Regions from separate parts of the Paenibacillus sp. JZ16 genome, predicted to be linked through region 2. Evidence: predicted binding sites of a transcription regulator. Region 2 holds the regulator's gene; each other region holds the start of a gene.
The links. Region 2 encodes Rex, which represses fermentation and respiration genes when NADH is low (regulators of the CRP and FNR family bind a similar motif). Its sites were predicted from a motif close to TTGTGAAATATTTCACAA; they were not measured.
Positions count from the first base shown of each region.

Region 1: a site for Rex is predicted at 1,798-1,815, ahead of BJP58_RS01725 (L-lactate dehydrogenase). Genes of this name have one in related genera too.
Region 3: a site for Rex is predicted at 1,996-2,013, ahead of hcp (hydroxylamine reductase). Genes of this name have one in related genera too.

Region 1 covers NZ_CP017659.1:396,080-399,364, forward strand. Annotated here, with positions in the region: gene BJP58_RS01720 (LysE family transporter) at 42-629, shown strand; gene BJP58_RS01725 (L-lactate dehydrogenase) at 715-1,647, opposite strand; gene BJP58_RS01730 (thioredoxin family protein) at 1,899-2,453, opposite strand; gene pdxR (MocR-like pyridoxine biosynthesis transcription factor PdxR) at 2,800-3,285, shown strand, end outside.
Region 2 covers NZ_CP017659.1:7,024,864-7,028,148, reverse strand. Annotated here, with positions in the region: gene BJP58_RS31550 (cell wall elongation regulator TseB-like domain-containing protein) at 17-535, opposite strand; gene BJP58_RS31545 (amidohydrolase) at 567-1,868, opposite strand; gene BJP58_RS31540 (redox-sensing transcriptional repressor Rex) at 1,843-2,508, opposite strand; gene dinG (ATP-dependent DNA helicase DinG) at 2,571-3,285, opposite strand, start outside.
Region 3 covers NZ_CP017659.1:5,611,089-5,614,373, forward strand. Annotated here, with positions in the region: gene BJP58_RS25140 (carbohydrate-binding protein) at 1-17, shown strand, start outside; gene hcp (hydroxylamine reductase) at 181-1,866, opposite strand; gene BJP58_RS25150 (2-oxoacid:acceptor oxidoreductase family protein) at 2,075-3,097, shown strand; gene BJP58_RS25155 (thiamine pyrophosphate-dependent enzyme) at 3,094-3,285, shown strand, end outside.

The DNA.
Region 1 (3,285 bases), 790 kb from region 2:
ACAATTATTACTACTATAACATACGCGAAAGGAGGGAGCGCGTGTTCATCGTTTCGCTGTTGACCTATGCGATTGTCGCTTCATTTACGCCCGGACCCAACAACATCATTTCGATGACGAATGCACGGATCCACGGATTTAAGAAAACGATGCGCTTTATCGGAGGGGTAGCAGCTGGATGCTTGGTCATTATGCTGTTGTCCAGCTATTTCAATCTGGTATTATATCCATTCATCCCGAAGATCAGGTTTGTTATGAATATCATCGGATGCTTGTATCTGATCTATCTTGCCATAAAAATCATGCAGAGCAAGCCCTCTCATGCAGATGATAAGGCACGTGGATTCAATACCTTTTATTTCGGGTTCATCTTCCAGTTCATGAATCCGAAGGTTATTTTATACGGGATAACAGCTGTATCGACCTTCGTCATGCCGATCTCTACTTCCCATGCACAGTTGATATCCTACTCGTTATTGCTCACGATTGTCGGCATTTGTGCCAACATGACCTGGGCGCTATTCGGTTCGCTGTTCCAGCATCTGTTATCCCGATATGAGCGCCCGTTTAATATATTGATGGGATTGCTTCTGCTTTACAGCGCCTTTTCTATTTATGCCACGAACTGATTTGCTAGCTACAACGTAATGTCATCGCTCCTCAGCCAAAAGAACAAGGCTTCCCGAATCACAATCCGGAAAGCCTTGTTTTGTATTACTCGAAAATGTTGGAGATCTGCTCTTTCAGTTTGTTAGCAGATGCATGAAATTGGGTTAGTTCCTCGTCATTAAACTCGAGATTCAGAATTTCCCGAACGCCTGTACGATCAACCACACAAGGTACGCCTAAGTATACATCAGACACACCGTGGTAGTCCGTGAGCAGCGTGGATACATTGAGAACGGAACCTTCGTTTTGCAAAATGGAGACGATGATCCGATCGAGCGCCAATGCGATTGCATAGGAGGTGGAACCCTTGGCGTTAATGATTTCATAAGCCGCATTCTTGGTGCGGTCGAAAATATCTTCTTTTTCACCGTCAGTCAGAACGATTCCGATCCCCGCGATGTTGGCAATGCTCCAGAGCGGCAATTCGGAATCACCGTGTTCCCCGACGATATGGGCGTGAATGCTGCGCGGATTAATGCCTTTGTTTTGACCAATCAAATACCGGAAACGGGCGCTATCCAGCAAGGTGCCGGAGCCGATCACGCGATTGACTGGGAAGCCGCTCTTCTTCAACGTGACGTAAGAGAGAATATCCACCGGATTCGTAGCCACAAGAATGATGCCGTGGTCATTGTATTTCACGATGTTTTGGATAATATCGTCAAATATCGCCGTATTTCGCTTCAATAAGTCAATTCGCGTCTCGCCGGGTCTTTGGTTGGAGCCTGCGGCAATGACAATGATGTCTGCATCCTTGCAATCGCTGTAATCTCCAGCCCACAGCTTGACGCCTCCGGCAAAGGGGAGGCCGTGATTCATATCCAAGGCTTCACCAAGCGCTTTGTCATGGTTCGCATCGATTAATACCAGTTCAGATACTCTTTCGCGTAAGAATAAGGTGTACGCAGTCGTTGCTCCCACAGCTCCCGTACCGATGATCACCACGCGGGACGGACGCTGAGCTTCATTTTTTGTCATAAGTGTTTCGCTCCTTGTACTGAGTTAATGAAATTTGGTGAATGGTATACTTCTGATGAATTACCCTAATAAAAGGCTGCCGGAACAGTGAATCCCTAAGGCTTCATCGATAGTAATGATAACATATTCAGGAAGATTTAAGCAGCGGGATTGTGATATATTTCATCCTGTGTGTTCATTTTTAACTTTGACACTGTCAGAAACCATACACCTTCATCAGGGGAGGGGGATCACGCTTATGCCAAACGCGGTCACAGGTTATTATCGGCAATTCTATCAGGTATAAACGAAGTAAGCAGTTGCCTTATTTCCTGAATCATGACCCTCTGATATTCATTACCGTCATGGTAGAGCTCTCCGATCTTCTTGTACGTTTGGTCCAGTTGTTCTTGATAGGATGCAGCTTGTTTATCGGGGTGGTTCCTCTTGAACTCATCCATGACGTTCTGGATATACGCCGGACGAGCGCCCCAAGTTCCGAGTACTTCTCCTGTGCTTGCATGGAGGAAGACAGCAATCGGCTGTGCGCGTCCGCCATCCGTTAGAAAAAGGTCCATTGTTTCCATATGATCTTCCATGATGAGCACGTCGGACGGAATTCGGCTATATTCCAATATTCTAAATAGGACAGGTACATTCCATATGACATCCGGGCACCAATCCGTACAGAGAATCAGGCAGTGCAGATGGTTGAATGGGTTTCGCTCAGAAGTGAAGAATCCCTCAGTCTCTTTGTTCTCCCACTGGAAGCGATCATAGACTTGTCTGAATAATTCCTTCGTATTTGGGATTCTGCTCAATTTCATTTCTCGAATCTTCATATTCTCCATGAATTGGAGAGGCGTTAAACCCTGGCCGATTTTATGTTGGAGATGGAGGGGATGAGACATAGGATCATACGTCCTTTCATAACGTAATAGATTCATATTGAGATACATCCAAGTTAACGTTAGCTTAAGACAAAACTGACCATACAGAAATGGTCAGTTATTATCTGTTTATGAAAGTCAGATGTACTGAAGGTTGTGTTACCGAATGAAGCTATTCGTGAATAGGATGCGCAACATAGGCTGAGTTTCATGTATAATTCATTAAACATACCTGCCATTACGACAGTAAATTTTATTAATATAATGCCTGAGGTGGTCCCACTTGTTTGATATTCTTCTACCCGAGCAAAGCGAGTTCCCATTATACCAGCAGTTATATCTGCAAATTCGTGAGGGTATCCGTAATGGGGTCATTCCCGACGGACAACGATTGCCTTCTGTTCGTGCCCTCCAGCTTCAGCTCAATATAAGCAAAACGCCGATCGAGACGGCTTATCAAATGTTAACGTCTGAAGGGTATGTGATCAGCAAACCGAGGTCGGGGCTATATGTCATAAATCCATACAAGGAACTATCTCACCATCATCAACAGCGGACCCCCTCCATAACAACGATGTCAGTTATGAATTCCAACGGGCACTTGAATCAAGGTCAAGGTGTTATTGACTTTAATCCAACTCGATTAGATCAAGCGTCCTTTCCGGTACGAACCTGGAATAAAATGCTCAAGGAAGCGCTGGAACAGCATGTGAGTGAAATGGGAATGTATGGGGATCCGCAGGGCGAATACGGGCTGCGCACCGTGGTT
Region 2 (3,285 bases):
CCTCTCTACTTCTTATTTATTGATTTGGAAGAATAATGTCATTACCGATGGTGTTACCGTCTTGAAAACGATAAAACCGATAACCGCGCTGACCGTTGTGTTCATACTGCAGCTGCCAGGCATACTCGCCCTCATACATTCCAGGCAGCAGCCGCTTAATTTCTGCGCCAGGCAATTCGTTATAAATCTGCTCCCGCATCTGGTCTTCTGACAACCCCGTATTCAACAAAACGGATTGGACAGCGTCGGCACCTTCAACAGGTACGTTGTCATCCGTAAATTTCACCCATACCATACGATCTTGATTGTCCTGATCCTTCCCGCTTATCACCCAATAGTTATTGTCCTCGCCCCACACCGATTTATAGGTCTTCCCGGACGTAACCAATTGGCCATGCTGTTTGGCGGCAGCAATTGCCATTCTTTCTTCATTCCAAGCATCTTTCATCACATATGAATAATAGAGCTGTAAACCAAGCAGTAACAGCAGCACGCCGGATACACTCAGCAATATCCACTTCGTTTTTTTCTTCAAATCCGTCTTCCTCGCTCCCCTTGATTATTCCCTAGAGGGTTGTAAGACGCTCAAAGGCACGCTGCGCTTCCCGGCGGATACGTTCCTCATCGAGAGTGAGACTCGCGCCATTCTTCACTACCTGCTTGCCGTCAACCCATACATGCTCTACATCCTTCGCACTGGCGGAGTAGATAGCATGAGAAATGTAATCCGTCTTCGGAAGGAAGTGCGCCTGATCCGTGTTCAGTGCGATCATATCTGCCTTCATGCCTACCGCAAGCGTACCAATATCCGTAAGGAAGGCTGACTTGGCTCCATATTCTGTACCCATCCGAAGCGCTTCGGATGCTGGAATTGCGGTTGGATCCCCGCTTACTCCTTTATGGATCAGTGCGGCCAGCCGCATCTCTTCAAACATATCCAGATTATTATTGCTGGCAGGTCCATCGGTACCCAAAGACACGGTGACCCCGGCTTTCAGCAGTGCAGGCACGCGAGCGATGCCGCTGGCAAGCTTCAAATTGCTGCCTGGATTATGCGAAACCATAACTTGATGTTTGGCCAGAATTTCGATTTCTTCATCGGTCAGATGGACGGCATGCGCAAGCAGCGTTGGACGGGAGAACATGCCAAGCTTCTCTAGATGGGCAACAGGGCGAAGTCCGTAGTCATTTACGTTCTGAGCTACTTCCGTTTCCGTTTCGGACATATGCGTATGCAAAGGCAGATTCAAATCATGTGACGCTTGCACGAATTTTTCGATGAAATCCGGCGGGCACGTATAGGGTGCATGCGGTGAGATCATCGTCGTAATTCTACCGTCAGCCTGACCATGCCAGTCTTTCGCGAATGCAACCGCCTCTTCCAGCTTCTGCTGCTGCACCTCAGGCGGACATAATCCGATGACACCGCGCGTCAGAACGCCGCGCATGCCTGAGTCCTCCACTACCTTTGCAACCTGATCCATATGATCATACATATCCACAAATGTCGTGGTTCCGCCTTTAATCATCTCCAGCACGGAGAGCGAGGTTCCCCAGTATACATCGTCGGCCGTGAATTTGGCTTCCATCGGCCACATTTTTTCCTGAAGCCATACTTGCAGTGCCAGATCGTCGCCATACCCGCGAAGAAGCGACATGGCCGCATGTCCGTGCGTATTCACCAATCCAGGCAGGAAAAACAGATGGGTTCCGTCGATGATTTCTGTTCCCTCTTGGACAGTCGGCTCTTCTTCACCCAGGTAAGTGATCCGGTCGTTCTCCACGACCATATATCCGTGTAACACGGATCTGCCTTCCTCTAGTACCGCAAACGTTCCGTTTTTAACCATCCACTTCGTTGTCGTCATGTGCTGCATCCTCCTTGCCGTTATCCAAATAATAGGCCAAACTCTGCAAATCCGTAGTAAAATCTGCCGTATGGATCCGGATATGGGGTGGAGCTTTCAGGATGGTCGGCGCAAAATTCAGGATAGCCTCGATGCCTGCCGCGATTAGTTGATTCGCTACATTCTGCGCCTCAAAATCCGGAACGGTGATAATCCCGATACGAATGCCGTACTCATGAACCGTCTTCTCCAGTTCCTCCATCGGCTGTACGACCAAATTGTTAATTTTCATACCAACTTTGGGAGAATACGAATCGAAAACCGCCACAATCTTCATATTGTCCTTCAGAAATGCATTGTAATTCGATAATGCATGTCCAAGATTACCGGCCCCAATCAATGCGACATTGATCTTCTGGTCCAGCTTTAGAATCTGGCGAATTTTCTCGATCAGATAAGATACGTCATATCCGATCCCTTTCCGTCCAAAATCACCGAAATACGCTAGGTCCTTACGAATTTGAGCAGGATTGAGGTCCAGTTTCTGCCCCAGTTCCTGGGAGGAAACCGTGGAGACCTCCCTTTTCTGAAGCTCATTCAAATAGCGCAAGTATACAGGTAATCTGCGGACCACGGCTTCCGAAATTTTTTCCGATTTCATGCATGCTCCCCCTAATAATAGGTTAATAACTACATTTGTTTGTGCTCGTTCATGGTTTCACTTTATTCAGCTTGGTTCCCTATGCCTGCCTCTTCCTGCAGCCATTTCGAAATTCGGGGAACGATCCCCTCTGTCGGCATGTGCTCCATCTTCGGTCCAGGCAAGGAATATAAGAAATACTTCCCGTAATAGGATTCAATGACCCGAGTATCGTAAACGATGACAATCCCCTTATCCTGCGCGGTCCGTACCAGTCGGCCAAATCCCTGTTTGAAGCGAATGACCGCTTGCGGAACCGAAAGCTTCATGAACGGGTTCTTCTTCTGCTGCTGCAGAAGCTCGCTCTTGGCTTCGACCAGAGGGTGATTCGGCGGCTGGAACGGCAGCCGGACGATGGCAAGGCAGGTGAGCGCCTCACCGGGTATATCTACTCCTTCCCAGAAGGAGCTGGTGCCCAGCAGAACCGAAGCGCTGCTATCCTGGAATCTCCGGATTAACTTGGTACGGCTGGTTCCGTCCATCCCTTGTCCCAGTACCGTAATATCGCTGGATCCCAGCGCCTCCTTCAAGGGCTCATGCACCTGACGCAGCATGCGGTACGAGGTGAACAGGACAAGCATGCGACCGTGCGTTGCGATGGCCGTATCAGCCAATGATTGCACAAGTGTATTCACAAAGAGTGCATCCCCGACCGAGCCCTTCACGCTCGGAAAATCGCGCGGCACAACAAGGAGAGCCTGCTCCCTGTAATTAAACGGGGACGGCAGCAGGACCGTG
Region 3 (3,285 bases), 1.4 Mb from region 2:
ATGGTGGTAAGAATTAAGGTGTTTCATTGATAGGTAAATTGAAAAATAGCGACGTGGAAGGATTTCCTTGTTGAGTGGAAGCGACTTATTTAATTTGAAAGGGCATGAGTTACCAAGCAGATCATTGCTTGCATAACCCATGCCCTTTTTTTCTTTATCAGGTTTTCTTCGACTACTAAGTTACGCGCCAAGGAACATCTTCATATCATCTTCCACATTCGTAATGCCGCCGATGCCGAAGTTTTCCACGAGGACTTTGGCAACGTTAGGCGACAGGAATGCAGGGAGCGTAGGGCCCAGATGAATATTTTTAACGCCAAGATATAGCAGGGCAAGCAGCACGATCACCGCTTTTTGCTCATACCAGGCAATGTTATAGGAAATCGGCAAATCATTAATATCCTCAAGGCCGAATACTTCCTTCAGCTTCAATGCAATCACGACCAGGGAGTAAGAATCATTGCATTGACCAGCGTCCAGGACCCGCGGAATACCGCCGATTTCGCCTAGATCCAGTTTATTGTATTTGTATTTGGCACAGCCTGCAGTTAGAATGACCGTGTCTGTTGGGAGTTCGGCTGCGAAATCGGTGTAATAGCTGCGGGATTTCATCCGTCCATCGCAGCCGGCCATGACGAAGAAGCGGCGGATCGCCCCGGATTTCACGGCATCGACGACTTGATCGGCCACGTTCATCACAGCGGCATGAGCGAAACCGCCGATGATCTCACCCGTTTCAAGCTCCGTTGGAGCGGGGCATCCTTTCGCTTGCTCGATCAGGGCGGAGAAGTCTTTGGGAGCACCGTCTGTTCCTTCTGGAATATGGCGGACACCCGGAAACCCCGTGTTGCCTGTTGTATATATACGGTCTTTATAACTGTCTTTCGGCGGGACGATACAGTTGGTTGTCATTAATATCGGGCCGTTAAAGGCTGCGAATTCGCTATTCTGCTTCCACCAGGCATTCCCGTAATTGCCTACAAAATGCTCATATTTCTTGAATGCCGGATAATAGTGGGCAGGCAGCATTTCACTGTGCGTGTACACATCCACGCCGGTTCCTTCCGTCTGCTTCAGCAGCTCCTCCAAATCCTTCAGATCATGGCCGCTGATCAGAATGCCGGGCTGGTTGCCTACCCCGATATTGACCTTCGTAATTTCCGGATTTCCGTAAACCGAGGTGTTCGCTTCATCCAGCATCGCCATGGCGTTTACGCCGTATTGACCGGTTTCCATCGTCAAAGCGACCAGATCCTGCACTTCAAGGCTGTCGTCAAGCGTGGCGGCAAGTGCACGGCGCATAAAACGGTTTAATTCGTTATCATCCTTCTCCAGATGAAGCGCGTGGTACGTGTAAGCAGCCATCCCCTTCAAGCCGTACGTAATCAATTCGCGCAGCGAGCGGATGTCTTCATTGCGGGTCGAGAGGACACCAACCGTACGTGCTTTTTCATCAAAAGAAGCTTCGTTATCCGCTTGCCAGACGGCAGCATCAGGGAGATTGGCGGTTCCTTCCGGATATTGTTCGTTATAATAGGTGCGCACCTCGCCGCGGAGCTCGATCGCTTCCCGGATTCTTCCCACAAAAACCTCGCGGTCAAAGTTGGCGTTCGTAATCGTTGCAAACAAGGAGTCCATCATAAACAGTGATACGCGCTGTTCAAGCTCCTCCGGCAGCCGGACATCCAGACTGAGAAAAGAGATACCTTTTAACAGATAAATCAGCAAATCCTGCAGGTTTGCCACATCATGCGGTTTGCCGCATACTCCGACAATGGTGCAGCCTGTTCCTTTGGATGCTTCCTGACATTGAAAGCAGAACATGGACGGCTGATGCTCTACGGTCTCTTGGGCGTTGTTATTCATTATTTTCTCCTCCAATTTCGTGATTTTTTGCCTTAAGGTCAGTATAAAATTGCCTCGCAATTGGACTGTCGAAGACAGTATACTTCGCTCCCACAACCGACATAGTGATTGGAATCACAATTTTTTAAGTTGTGAGTATAATCACAAACCCGGTCCGTTTCTTCTTTTAAACTGGAATTAATGACCTAAGAAGAAATGAGGAGAGAACATGTCGATTTTACCTCAAAAGAATGAACTGGGATTTTTCGAGATTCGTCTCGAATCCATCGGCGGGCTTGGCGCCAATCTGGCGGGAAAAATGCTGGCCGAAGCCGGGGTGACCGGCTCCGGACTTAACGGTTCGAATTTTTCCAGCTATGGTTCGGAGAAAAAAGGGTCGCCCGTGAAGAGTTTCGTAAGGTTCTGCGATTCCGAGGTGGAAATCCGCGATCACAGTCCCATTGAGCAGCCGCATGTCGTCGGTGTATTTCATGAAGCATTGTATAAGACGATCGATGTCATAAGCGGATTACAGCCTGATGGAACGGTGCTTGTGAATACGGTGCGAGCCCTTTCCGAAGTGGCCGTTGATCTGAACATGACGCAGGGAACGCTGGCCGTAGTTGATGCGCTGAAGATTTCCGTTGAGGAAAAAACCAAAGTGAATACGGCCATGCTGGGGGCTTTGTTCCGGATTTGTAGCTTCCTAAACCCGGACGATATGCGGCAGGTGATCCGCACAACATTTGAGAAAAAGCTGCCCCACCTCGTGGAACCGAATGTGCGGACTTTTGACAGAGGATATAACGAAGTTCAGTTCCTTTCCTTGGGAAATGGCTCAGAGCTTATAGACAAAATTTCCTTCGCAAGACCGCAGCCGATGCTTGGATATGAAACGCAGGAGCTGGGCGGGATTCTGAACGTTACGGCGAACAGTGTCCTGAAGGATCTTAGCAGCTCCCGGCAGGGATATTTGCCAGAGTACAAGATCGAGGACTGCATTCACTGTGCCGCCTGCGATACGGTATGTCCGGATTTCTGCATCGTGTGGGAGAAGAAACCGGATAAGCGCGGGAATATGCAGATGTTTATGAGAGGTATCGATTATCAGTATTGCAAAGGCTGCTTGAAGTGTATCGAAGCTTGTCCGACCACCGCTTTAGCTGCCATGTTAGAAGAGCCGCATTATGCGGAGCAGCACCGTGTGCCGCAATCATTTCCCTATATAACCGCGGAGGGAGTCCGATCATGAATATGCAAATTCAAGAAACAACAACGGAGAACAAGCCGGCGGCTGCTCAAACGGCAGTCTTCGAATCGGGCAACGAAATGGCTGCCATGGCGGCTGCCCAGATTAACTATCACATTATGGGTTATTTTCCGATTACACCTTCTACGGAAATCGCCCAATATCTTGACATGATGCGTACACGCGGCGAA